2 regions of the Priestia sp. TRN 1309 genome follow, and region 1 is predicted to be linked to the other one. Evidence: riboswitches for the same ligand, from Rfam matches in the RefSeq annotation. Region 1 holds a riboswitch; the other holds the start of a gene.
The links. A riboswitch is a leader RNA that binds a small molecule or an ion and turns the genes downstream of it on or off. The one in region 1 is predicted to bind lysine.
Positions count from the first base shown of each region.

Region 2: linked by a shared signal. The riboswitch ahead of lysA (diaminopimelate decarboxylase) and the one ahead of ACRPLQ_RS22505 (aspartate kinase) in region 1 are both predicted to bind lysine.

Region 1 is NZ_JBOZGM010000006.1:197,498-202,789, forward strand. Features, by position in the region: gene ACRPLQ_RS22495 (succinate dehydrogenase cytochrome b558 subunit) at 1-317, opposite strand, end outside; gene ACRPLQ_RS22500 (YslB family protein) at 807-1,334, shown strand; gene ACRPLQ_RS22505 (aspartate kinase) at 1,386-2,618, opposite strand; lysine riboswitch at 2,760-2,937, opposite strand; gene uvrC (excinuclease ABC subunit UvrC) at 3,003-4,769, opposite strand; gene trxA (thioredoxin) at 4,993-5,292, opposite strand, start outside.
Region 2 is NZ_JBOZGM010000002.1:721,091-726,382, reverse strand. Features, by position in the region: gene ACRPLQ_RS11005 (dicarboxylate/amino acid:cation symporter) at 1-1,154, opposite strand, end outside; gene lysA (diaminopimelate decarboxylase) at 1,205-2,533, opposite strand; lysine riboswitch at 2,672-2,854, opposite strand; gene ACRPLQ_RS10995 (CBO0543 family protein) at 2,921-3,433, opposite strand; gene ACRPLQ_RS10990 (NAD(P)/FAD-dependent oxidoreductase) at 3,772-4,890, shown strand; gene ACRPLQ_RS10985 (YckD family protein) at 4,964-5,278, shown strand.

The sequences.
Region 1 (5,292 bases):
GTGATTACACCTGAAACACGCTGAAGGATAAACATCCAGTTACGGAAAAATCCATAGTTGTTAACGTTTGTTTTAGCAGTGAATGCGATGTAAAGACCGTATATTGCGTGAAAAACGATTGGTAAGAAAATAATGAAAATTTCTAGAGCATAGCGGAAAGGTAAGCTCTCCATGAAGTGAGCTGCTTGATTAAATGATTCTTCTCCCTTTGTCGCGAAATGATTCACAACTAAATGCTGTGTTAAGAAAATCCCGATTGGTATTACTCCAAGTAGTGAATGGATTCTCCGATATTGAAACTCTCTGTTTGCCGCCATCTGCGTAGACCCCCCTTAGTTAAATGAACATAGTTTGTGAAGAACTTTCTTACTCCCACTAGACAAATAGATTAATCGTGAATACAGGAAATGAAAACCTTTGCATTTCCTAATAAAGTATGTGACAGGTTAATTTTACTCCCATCGATTAAGAGCGTCAAGGCAAGATGTTTAAATCTTCTATAAAATATAAATTTATAAAATTTTATATTTGTTAACGCTTACTGCATTGATGTTAAAGATTTTTTCTTTCTATTATAATATCGCTTGCCACAGTTAAGTAAGCGTTTACTTTATACTTTTATTGTAAACAAGTTCACAAAACATTTACACAGGTAAAAGTACCCTTTTAAAAGTAATTTTATGGATTTTTTATCTTTACATCTAACTCTTTTTACCATAATAAAGATCCTCTTACATTTTATCAAAAAAATGCGTGAGAGGTTTTTTAGATTTGTATATAATAGTAGTAAAGAAAGAGGGGAAAGCATGAGCAATTTACAAACAGAATCACAGCAAGAACTTGAAGAGACGATGGAAACATTAGAACCTAATGCCGCAGCTGAAACAGAGAGAGCTCTTGATCACGTTCCATATTTCGGATACAGCCTTTTGCGTGACGTGTTAATTCCAGAGCTTCTTGGAGACGAAACGAATACCATCTCATACTGGGCAGGAAAACACCTTGCGCGTAAATATCCATTAAATACAATGGATGAAATCGTCGCATTTTTTAAAGCAGCTTCCTGGGGAACACTGACGCTTGCCAAAAAAGATAAATATTCACTAGAGCTTGAGTTATCAGGTGATGTGGTCAGCAAAAGATTTCAGCAGGAAACTTGTTCATTTCATCTTGAGTCAGGGTTTGTGGCTGAACAGATTCAGCGTCAAAACAACTGCCTAACAGAAGCCTACTTAACACCTAAAGAAAAGAACGGAAAAGTGCTGATTTCCGTGCAGTGGGACCGAAAAGATATCTTACCTACCGAAACCCGTGCGGAGCGTTATAAAAAGTAAGAAATACGTATATATAAAAGACGTGGAGATACCACGTCTTTTTTCTTTTCTTTATACTTGCACTGCCTGCTGCTCTTCTAATTCAAATGCTACGTGAAGCGTCTCAACAGCTTTTACCATATCAGCATGCGGTACAACTGTAGATACTTTAATTTCAGACGTGCTGACCATCTTCACTTCAATTTTCTCTCCTGCCAGCACTTCAAACATTTCGGCTGCAACACCTGGATTAGATATCATGCCAGATCCCACAATCGATACTTTAGCCAGACTGCTTTCATGTTCAATACGCGTATACCCCAAGGTAGATTTATACTCTTTTAAGACGGCAAGAGCAGCTTCTACATCTACAGTTTTAATAGAAAATGAGATAGAGAGGCGATTATTAGCCGTTACGTTTTGAATAATAATATCCACATTTAACTGTTCTTTTGCTAATGCTGTAAAAATAGTAGAAAGAGTTTGTAACTCGTTGTTTAACCCTTCAATTGTCACCCGTGAAATATTATCTTCAAACGCAATTCCTCTTACGACTAAGTTTTGTTCCATTGAAACTTCCTCCTCAACAATCGTTCCATTCTCGTTTTCTAAGCTTGAACGCACTTCTAGCGGTACCTGATAATTTTTTGCAAACTCAACAGCGCGCGGATGCAGCACCCCTGCTCCTAAATTGGCTAATTCTAACATTTCGTCATATGAAATAGAATGAAGTTTACGAGCCTCTTCTACGTAGCGCGGATCCGTCGTAAACACTCCTGTTACGTCTGTATAAATATCACATTTTGCAGCTTTTAGTGCCGCGGCAAGAGCTACTGCCGTCGTGTCAGAGCCGCCTCGACCTAATGTTGTAATGCTTCCATCTTCTGAACAGCCTTGGAATCCAGCTACTACTACGATTCGACCTCTATCTAATTGGCTTTGAATACGAGTCGTGTCAATGTGCTGGATTCGTGCATTGCTGTGAACTGCTTCCGTCTGGATACCAGCTTGCCAACCTGTTAGCGAAGTGGCTTCATGACCTTTGCATTGAAGAGCCATTGTTAACAGGGAAATCGTTACTTGTTCTCCAGTTGTAAGAAGCATATCCATTTCGCGTTTACTTGGACTGTCCGTAATATCACTTGCTAATTTCACCAGTGCATCTGTGGTTTTGCCCATTGCCGATACAACAACTACTACTTGGTTACCGCGCTCTGCTTCTTGAATAACACGGTTTGCTACATGTTGAATACGTTCAACAGAACCAACAGATGTTCCACCAAATTTTTGAACGATTAATGCCATAATTTTGTTCATTCCTTTTCAATAAATTTGCATATGCAGGATGATGAGAAGCTAAATTTTTTTACTCAGACAATAAAAAAAGCAATGAGATGAGCTCTCATTGCTTAACGAACGAAAATTATAAAACATAACCGTCCACTGCCGTGAGATAGCTCTCCAAGAATCTACATCTTGACAATCCTACGTTTATTCAACGCAGAACCAGCAATCATTACTATGAGGTAATGTTCACTTCGGCAAATTTCCCTTTCCGCATCGTTCATAAGGGCTCATACCCTTCCTGATGCGTACTGATTAAATTTGCACCTCTATCTTCACTTCATTTGATGAAGTGTCGTATGAAATTAGTTAATAGCTTATCAAATATTTTCTATTATTTCAAGACTATTTTTGTAATGTTTCATAAATTTTTTCAGCAATGTTTTGAGGAACACCTGAATTTCGTATATCTTCAACCGTTGCTTCTTTCAATTTTTTCACCGAACCAAAATGCTTTAACAAAGCTTTCTTACGCTTTTCTCCCACTCCCGGAATGTCGTCTAGAACTGACTGAAAAGCGGACTTAGAGCGCACTTGACGGTGGAAGGTGATTGCAAAGCGGTGAACTTCATCTTGAATTCGCTGAAGCAAATAAAATTCTTGACTATTGCGTTCAAGCGGTATGATTTGAGGAGGCTCACCAATCATCAGGTTGGAGGTTCTGTGTTTATCATCTTTAACAAGACCTGCTGTAGGCACTAAAAGTCCCAATTCATTTTCGAGAACGTCCTGGACTGCAGCTAAATGCCCTTTGCCTCCATCTACAACAATTAAATCCGGAAGCGGAAGGCCTTCTTTTAACGCTCTGGAATACCGTCTGCGAACGACTTCCCTCATGGAACTGTAATCATCTGGTCCCTTTACGGTCTTAATTTTATATTTGCGATATTCTTTCTTTTCCGGTTTCCCATCAACAAAAACAATCATCGCAGAAACTGGGTCTGTTCCTTGAATATTTGAGTTATCAAATGCTTCAATCCGATAAGGAGCGGCAATTCCAAGCTCTTCTCCTAACCGTTCAACTGCGCCAACTGTACGCTCTTCATCTCGTTCAATTAAATAGAATTTTTCACCGAGCGCAATTTTTGCATTTTTACACGCAAGTTCTACTAATTCTTTCTTTTTGCCTCGCTTTGGATGCTGAACCTCTACTTCTACTAACTTCTCAGCTAACTCTGCATCAATCGTTGCTGGAACCATCACTTCTTTTGGCTTAATATTTTTGGCATAAAACTGACCGATAAAAGTTAAGAAATCTTCTTCTGGCTCTTTATAAAAAGGAAACATAGAAACTTCTCGCTCAATTAATTTCCCTTGGCGAATAAAGAAAACTTGAACACACATCCAGCCTTTATCGTAAGAATAGCCAAACACATCTCGATTAACAAAATCATTAAACGTTACTTTTTGCTTTTCCATTGTCGCTTCGATATGAGCAATTTGATCTCGGTATTCTTTAGCCCGTTCAAAGTCAAGTTCTTCTGAAGCTTTTAACATTTTTTCAGTTAACTCTGTTTTGACATGCTCATATCCACCATTTAAAAACCGCGTGATATTTTCAATAATTTGTTTGTTTTGCTCTTCTTTTACCTCTTTTACGCAAGGAGCTAGACATTGCCCGATATGGTAATACAAACAAGGCCTATCTGGCATAGTGGAGCACTTTCTTAACGGATAAATGCGATCAAGAAGCCGCTTTGTTTCATTTGCTGCTTGAACATTAGGATAAGGACCGAAGTATTTCCCTTTATCTTTTTTTATTTTTCTTGTAATAACAAGTCGGGGCTGTTTTTCAGCTGTAATCTTAATAAACGGATAGCCCTTATCATCTTTAAGCATAATATTGTATTTTGGGTCATGCTTTTTAATTAAATTCATTTCTAAAATAAGCGCTTCTAAATTAGAAGATGTGACGATATATTCAAAGTCGACAATGTCGTTTACAAGTCGAAGCGTCTTTCCGTCATGAGATCCGGTAAAGTAGGAACGTACTCGATTTTTTAATACTTTTGCTTTTCCTACGTAAATGACCGTTCCATATTTATCTTTCATCAAGTAACAGCCGGGCTGATCCGGTAAAATAGCCAGCTTTTCTTTTAAATAATCGTTCATACTTTTCTCCTTCCTCTTCTCTTACTCTGTCCATCTATACAATCGCTTATGAAGCGTAACCTACATTCTTTCCTGTCTTAATACATGTACATAAGCTGGATTTATGGCGGTGTTCCTTACATCTAGTATAAAACAAACGAACGCATATTCGCTAAATAAAAGTATTCCCAAAAGAGAAAAAGTGGAGAAAAAGAAAAAAACCTAGCCTGAGCTAGGTTTTGACTTACGCGTGTTTATTAATTAATTCTGTTAATGCTTCTTTTGGTTGGAAACCAACTACTTGATCAACTTTCTCTCCATCTTTGAATAATACTAAAGTTGGGATACTCATAACACCAAATTTTCCAGCTGTTTCTTGATTTTCATCAACGTCTACTTTTACGATTTTAACTTTATCGTTAAGTTCGCCATCAATTTCTTCAAGAACTGGAGCAATCATTTTACAAGGGCCACACCATGGTGCCCAAAAGTCAACAAGCACTAGGCCTGATTTAATTTCATCTGTAAAGTTTTTATCTGTAGC
Region 2 (5,292 bases), on a different contig from region 1:
GCAGGGGCGTCAATAATTGTGGAAATGACCGCAATGATGGGCAGAACTTCTGGCGAAAATCCGTAAATTGTAATGATTAACATTTCGCCAATCATACCGCCTCCAGGAATTGCTCCCATTACGGCTCCAACTAAAAAGGCTACGCCTAATATGCTCAAAATACTCGTAGCAGACGTCATATCTTTGCCGAACAAACTGAATAAGAAAACAATTTTTAGAATACCACCGATAACAGAACCATCTTTATGGGTGTTTGCTCCTAATGGAATCACTGTTTCAGCAATATCCAGAGGCACACCCATTTTCTTTGTTGCGTCTAAATTGACTGGAATAGATGCCGCGGAAGAACAGGTAGCAATAGCAGTGATAGAAGGAGCAGCTGCATTTTTCCAAAACAGCTTAATTCCTGCTTTACCGCCAGCAATCCATGCGTATAGCGTAAAGAAGCCAAAATAGTAAACGATTGCAATTAATAAATAAAGAATAAATGCTCTGGCATACCCTTGCAAGATCTTTGGTCCAAGTTCTCCTACTACAGTAGCAAAATAGCACCCTAAACCAATTGGAGCATAGTACATGACAATTTTAACGACTTTCATCGATACTTCTTGACCCGAAGTCAGAAATTTCGCCATAGGCTGTCCTTTTTCACCAGCCATCGTGGTAGCAATACCGAAGATAACGGCAAAGACAATTAATTGTAAAATATGCTCTTTCGAAAATAACTGAACAAAATCAGGTACAGTAAATGTACTAACAAGCTGATTTAAAAGCGTCATTTTTTCAGCTGTATTTTCACTGTCACCCATTAATTCTTTAATGGCAGAAGTATCTACGTTGTGCAGCGGATTGTAAAGTGATGCGCCTAAAAAGCCTAGAACGGCTGAAACAGCAGCAGTGGCGACAAACACAACGGCGATACCTAGCATAATTTTACCAAGACGTTTCATTTCGTTCATGTTTGCGATCGCCGAAGCCACACTAAAAAAGACAAGGGGAACGATAATCATGAACATTAAATTAAGAAACAAATCACCAAAGGGCTTTACGACTGCCACATCGGGCCCGATAGCATATCCTGCTATCCCGCCAATTAAAATAGCGAGAAGCAGAATAAGCGATGATCTGTACGTTTTAAATACACTTAAAACCATATAGATTTCCTCCAAACAACAATAGCTTCTTTACTACGCAAGAACAGCTATCATTTGCTCATTGCATACGTAGTAACGACTGGCTTTACATCTTTACGCACCAAATCTTCGTATGTTTCTCGCTCTACAGCAAGACGAGCTTCTCCATTTTTCACAAATACAACAGCAGGGCGCGGAATACGGTTGTAATTGCTAGCCATTGAATAGTTGTAGGCACCTGTAGAGGATACTGCTAGTAAATCTCCTTGATTAACGCGCGGTAAATCGATATCCCAAATAAGCATATCTCCTGATTCACAGCATTTCCCCGCAATTGATACTGTTTCATCTTTTTTATCCGTCACTCTATTAGCCAAGACAGCTTCATGTTTTGCATCGTAAAGAGCAGGACGGATATTATCGGTCATACCGCCATCAATTCCTACGTATTTGCGTACACCTGGAATCTCCTTCGTTGAGCCGATTGTATAAAGCGTTGTACCTGCTTCTCCTACGATGCTTCTTCCAGGCTCAATCCAGACTTCCGGAAGGGTATAATTCTGTTCAGTTAACGTGCGGCTTAGCTTTTCTGTCAGTGCATCTACATAATACTCAACTGGAAGTGGAGAGTCGCTTTCGGTATAACGAATACCAAAACCACCACCTACGTTTAAAACTTTTACTTCAAATTCCATTTTATCACGAATACTGAATAAGAAATCAGTTAAAATATCAATGGCGCGAGAAAAACCATCTACTTCAAAAATTTGCGAACCAATATGACAATGAATGCCTAAAAGATCGTAGTAAGGCTTTTCTAATGCAGAACTTACCGCTTTCATAGCCTGGTCATTGGAAAGACCAAATCCAAACTTGGAGTCTTCCTGTCCGGTCATAATATATTCATGTGTGTGGGCTTCAATCCCTGGAGTAACACGCAGAAGAATAGATGCTTTCTGTTTGCGCTCAGCTGCTAAGGCATGTAAAACTTCAAGTTCGGTAAAGTTATCCACAACAAAACAGCCAATATTCGCATCAAGAGCCATTTCAATTTCTTCAATCGTTTTGTTATTTCCGTGAAAATGAATGCGTTCAGCTGGATATCCCGCTTCAAGAGCTGTAAATAATTCGCCTCCTGAGACCACATCTAATGACATATCAAGCTTCGTTAAAAGGCTAGCCATTTCCATACAAAGAAACGCTTTCCCTGCATAGGCGATTTGATATGAAAATCCGCTTCTTTGAAAGGCTGAATGGAAGGCCTTGCATTTCGTCTCAATTAATTCTTGATCGTAGATGTATAGGGGAGTGCCGTATTGTTTTTTCAGTTCGACCGTATCGCACTGCCCAATTTCTAAATGATTGCTGCTGTTAATTTTACTCGTTCCATGTAAGTACATAATCCGTATCCCTCCATTTAAATCATTCAACTATAACTTTGATGGTCAGTAGAAAAACACAAAAAAGACCCGTGAAGTGATGTTCACGCGTCTTGGTTTCATAATAATAAAGTATTATTACATTCTAGGCATCAACATCTCTTCAATAGCTCTCCACAAACCAAGTGGTTTGTGACAGCTCAGCATTTATTCAATACTGAACCAGTATATGAACACAATGGATGTTTATATACTTCGGCACGAAATCCCTTTTACTTATCTTCACAGACTCCATTAGTCTCCAATAAGTGACTCTTGATTTCATGCACCTCTATTCTCAGAGAGGAAAATTATATTTAAATGTAACTCCTATTATATTTCCTTTTCCTCTGTCTAGTCAATGAAAAGTTAAGGCATAGGAATATCAAAGAAGATAAATAAAAAAGCTATGAAGCTTCCAGATAGAATCCAAGCAGCCAGCGCTGTCTTCTGATGAATGATTAAAAGTGAGAACGTGACAATATTGAAGAGAAAAGAACATAGCAGCGACCATCCATAATGATGAGTGATACTGTGATTAACATAAGCAATGAACTCAATCACAGTAAATAAAAGCGCCCATAAAAGAATCCACCACAGCCGGCCGCTTACATGCAGCGGCAGCCTTCCTAAAAAAACCGGTATAACAAACGGATAAATAATTAAGGTTATTCCAAGAGAAACCATTAGGTGATCGGGTAGAAAAAGATGATCAATACCAACAGGGTGAAATACCCATACGCGGTGATGAAACAGCAGCACTTCATAAAGCAAATTCCCCGTGACCCAAAACAGCAAAGTAGGGTAGTATTCTTGATACCTTCGCCACTTGCCAAATAGTAAACCAAGAATGATAAAAAATAATACAAATGAAGATTGCATACGCTCTCCTTAAAATAATGGTTATTTCTTTTTATTTACATATTATAGTGGTTTTATTCTTTCATTTTTTTATTCAGCACCTATAATAGAAAAGCCGTAAGCCACAGCGTTAAAGACGTACTACCACTATTTATGGCTTTCTTCACCCTGTTATAATCTTGGTAAAAGAACTTCTACCGCTTTTGTTTACGAGACGAAAGGAGCTATATGTCAAAGTCAGCAAGGCTTAAAAATAAGCTTAAAATAGCTTCGCCTAGTATGTGACTTCTTTTTTTGCTATGCTAAAATTGCATACATATAGCATGAGAATACTAGAAGAAAGAAAAGGGTGTTTTGGTATGAAAACATACATCGTAGTTGGAGCTGGGGTACTTGGAGCTTCTACGGCATATCATTTAGCAAAAGCAGGAGCAGATGTGACATTGATAGATCGCAAGGATGCTGGTCAAGCTACTGATGCAGCAGCAGGAATTGTTTGTCCGTGGCTTTCGCAGCGTCGAAATAAAGCATGGTACCGATTAGCAAAAGGCGGCGCCAAGTACTATCAAACATTAATTCAGCAATTAGAAGAAGATGGAGAAACGGATACGGGATATAAGCGAGTAGGAGCAATCAGTTTACACACTGATGAACAAAAGCTTAAAAAAATGGAAGAACGAGCATATAAGCGTCGGGAAGAAGCCCCCGAAATAGGCGAGATTACACGTTTATCCACTAAAGAAACACAGGCTTTGTTTCCGGCTCTTTCGGAAGAATACAGTTCAGTTCATATTAGTGGAGCCGCTCGCGTTAACGGAAGAGCTCTTCGAAACGCACTTGTGAATGCAGCGAAGAAAAACGGTGCAAAAATAATAGAAGGAAACGCAGAACTACTTTATGAAAATAATCAAGTAACGGGCGTTGCCGTAAATGGACAAACCCTTCTAGCAAGTACAACAATCGTGACAGCAGGAGCGTGGGCAAATCAATTACTAGAGCCTCTTGGAGTGAAATTTTTAGCAAGCTTTCAAAAAGCGCAAATTGTCCACTTGCATCTTCCTGATTTAGATACAAAAGACTGGCCCGTTGTAATGCCTCCAAGCGACCAATATATTCTTTCGTTTGAACAAGGTCAAATTGTCATAGGAGCAACACATGAAAACGACACGGGTTATGACTTGAGAGTAACGGCTGGGGGGCTTCATGAAATTTTTTCAAAGGCCTTATCAATTGCTCCTGGCTTAACAGAAAGCACAGTCTTAGAAACAAGGGTAGGGTTTCGACCATTTACTCCAGGCTTCTTGCCAGTCATTGGGGCTCTTCCAGCTTACGAAGGAATACTAGTAGCGAATGGTCTCGGAGCTTCAGGCTTAACTTCGGGCCCTTATCTTGGTTCAGAGCTGGCTAAATTAGCACTTGAAATGGAAATGGAAATTGATCTTAGCGACTATGATGTAAGAGGAGCTATTGAGTCCTAAGCAAATAGAATGAATGAAAACAAATAGAAGTTCGCAAACTATAACTACTATATGATGAAAGGAAGTAGATTGTTTGCGAAAGATTATGATAAGTGCAGCAGCAGCTTTTTTATTTATGAGCGCGACACCTGTATTAGCGGAAAACAATCCTCAGCCAGAAACAAAAGACGTGCAGCTGACGTCTCAGCAAAAGCAGGAATTATCCGTTCTGTACAAAGAAATGTTCGAAAAAAAGAAAGAAATACTTTCAAAATATGTGGAGTACGGCGTGCTAAGCAAAACGGAGAGTCAAAACATTTCTTCACATATGGAAAATCGCTATCAGCATATGGAGCAAAATGGTTTTGTCCCGAAGCGTCACTGTCATAAAATGCATCATTCAAAGTAATTCCTATTCACATA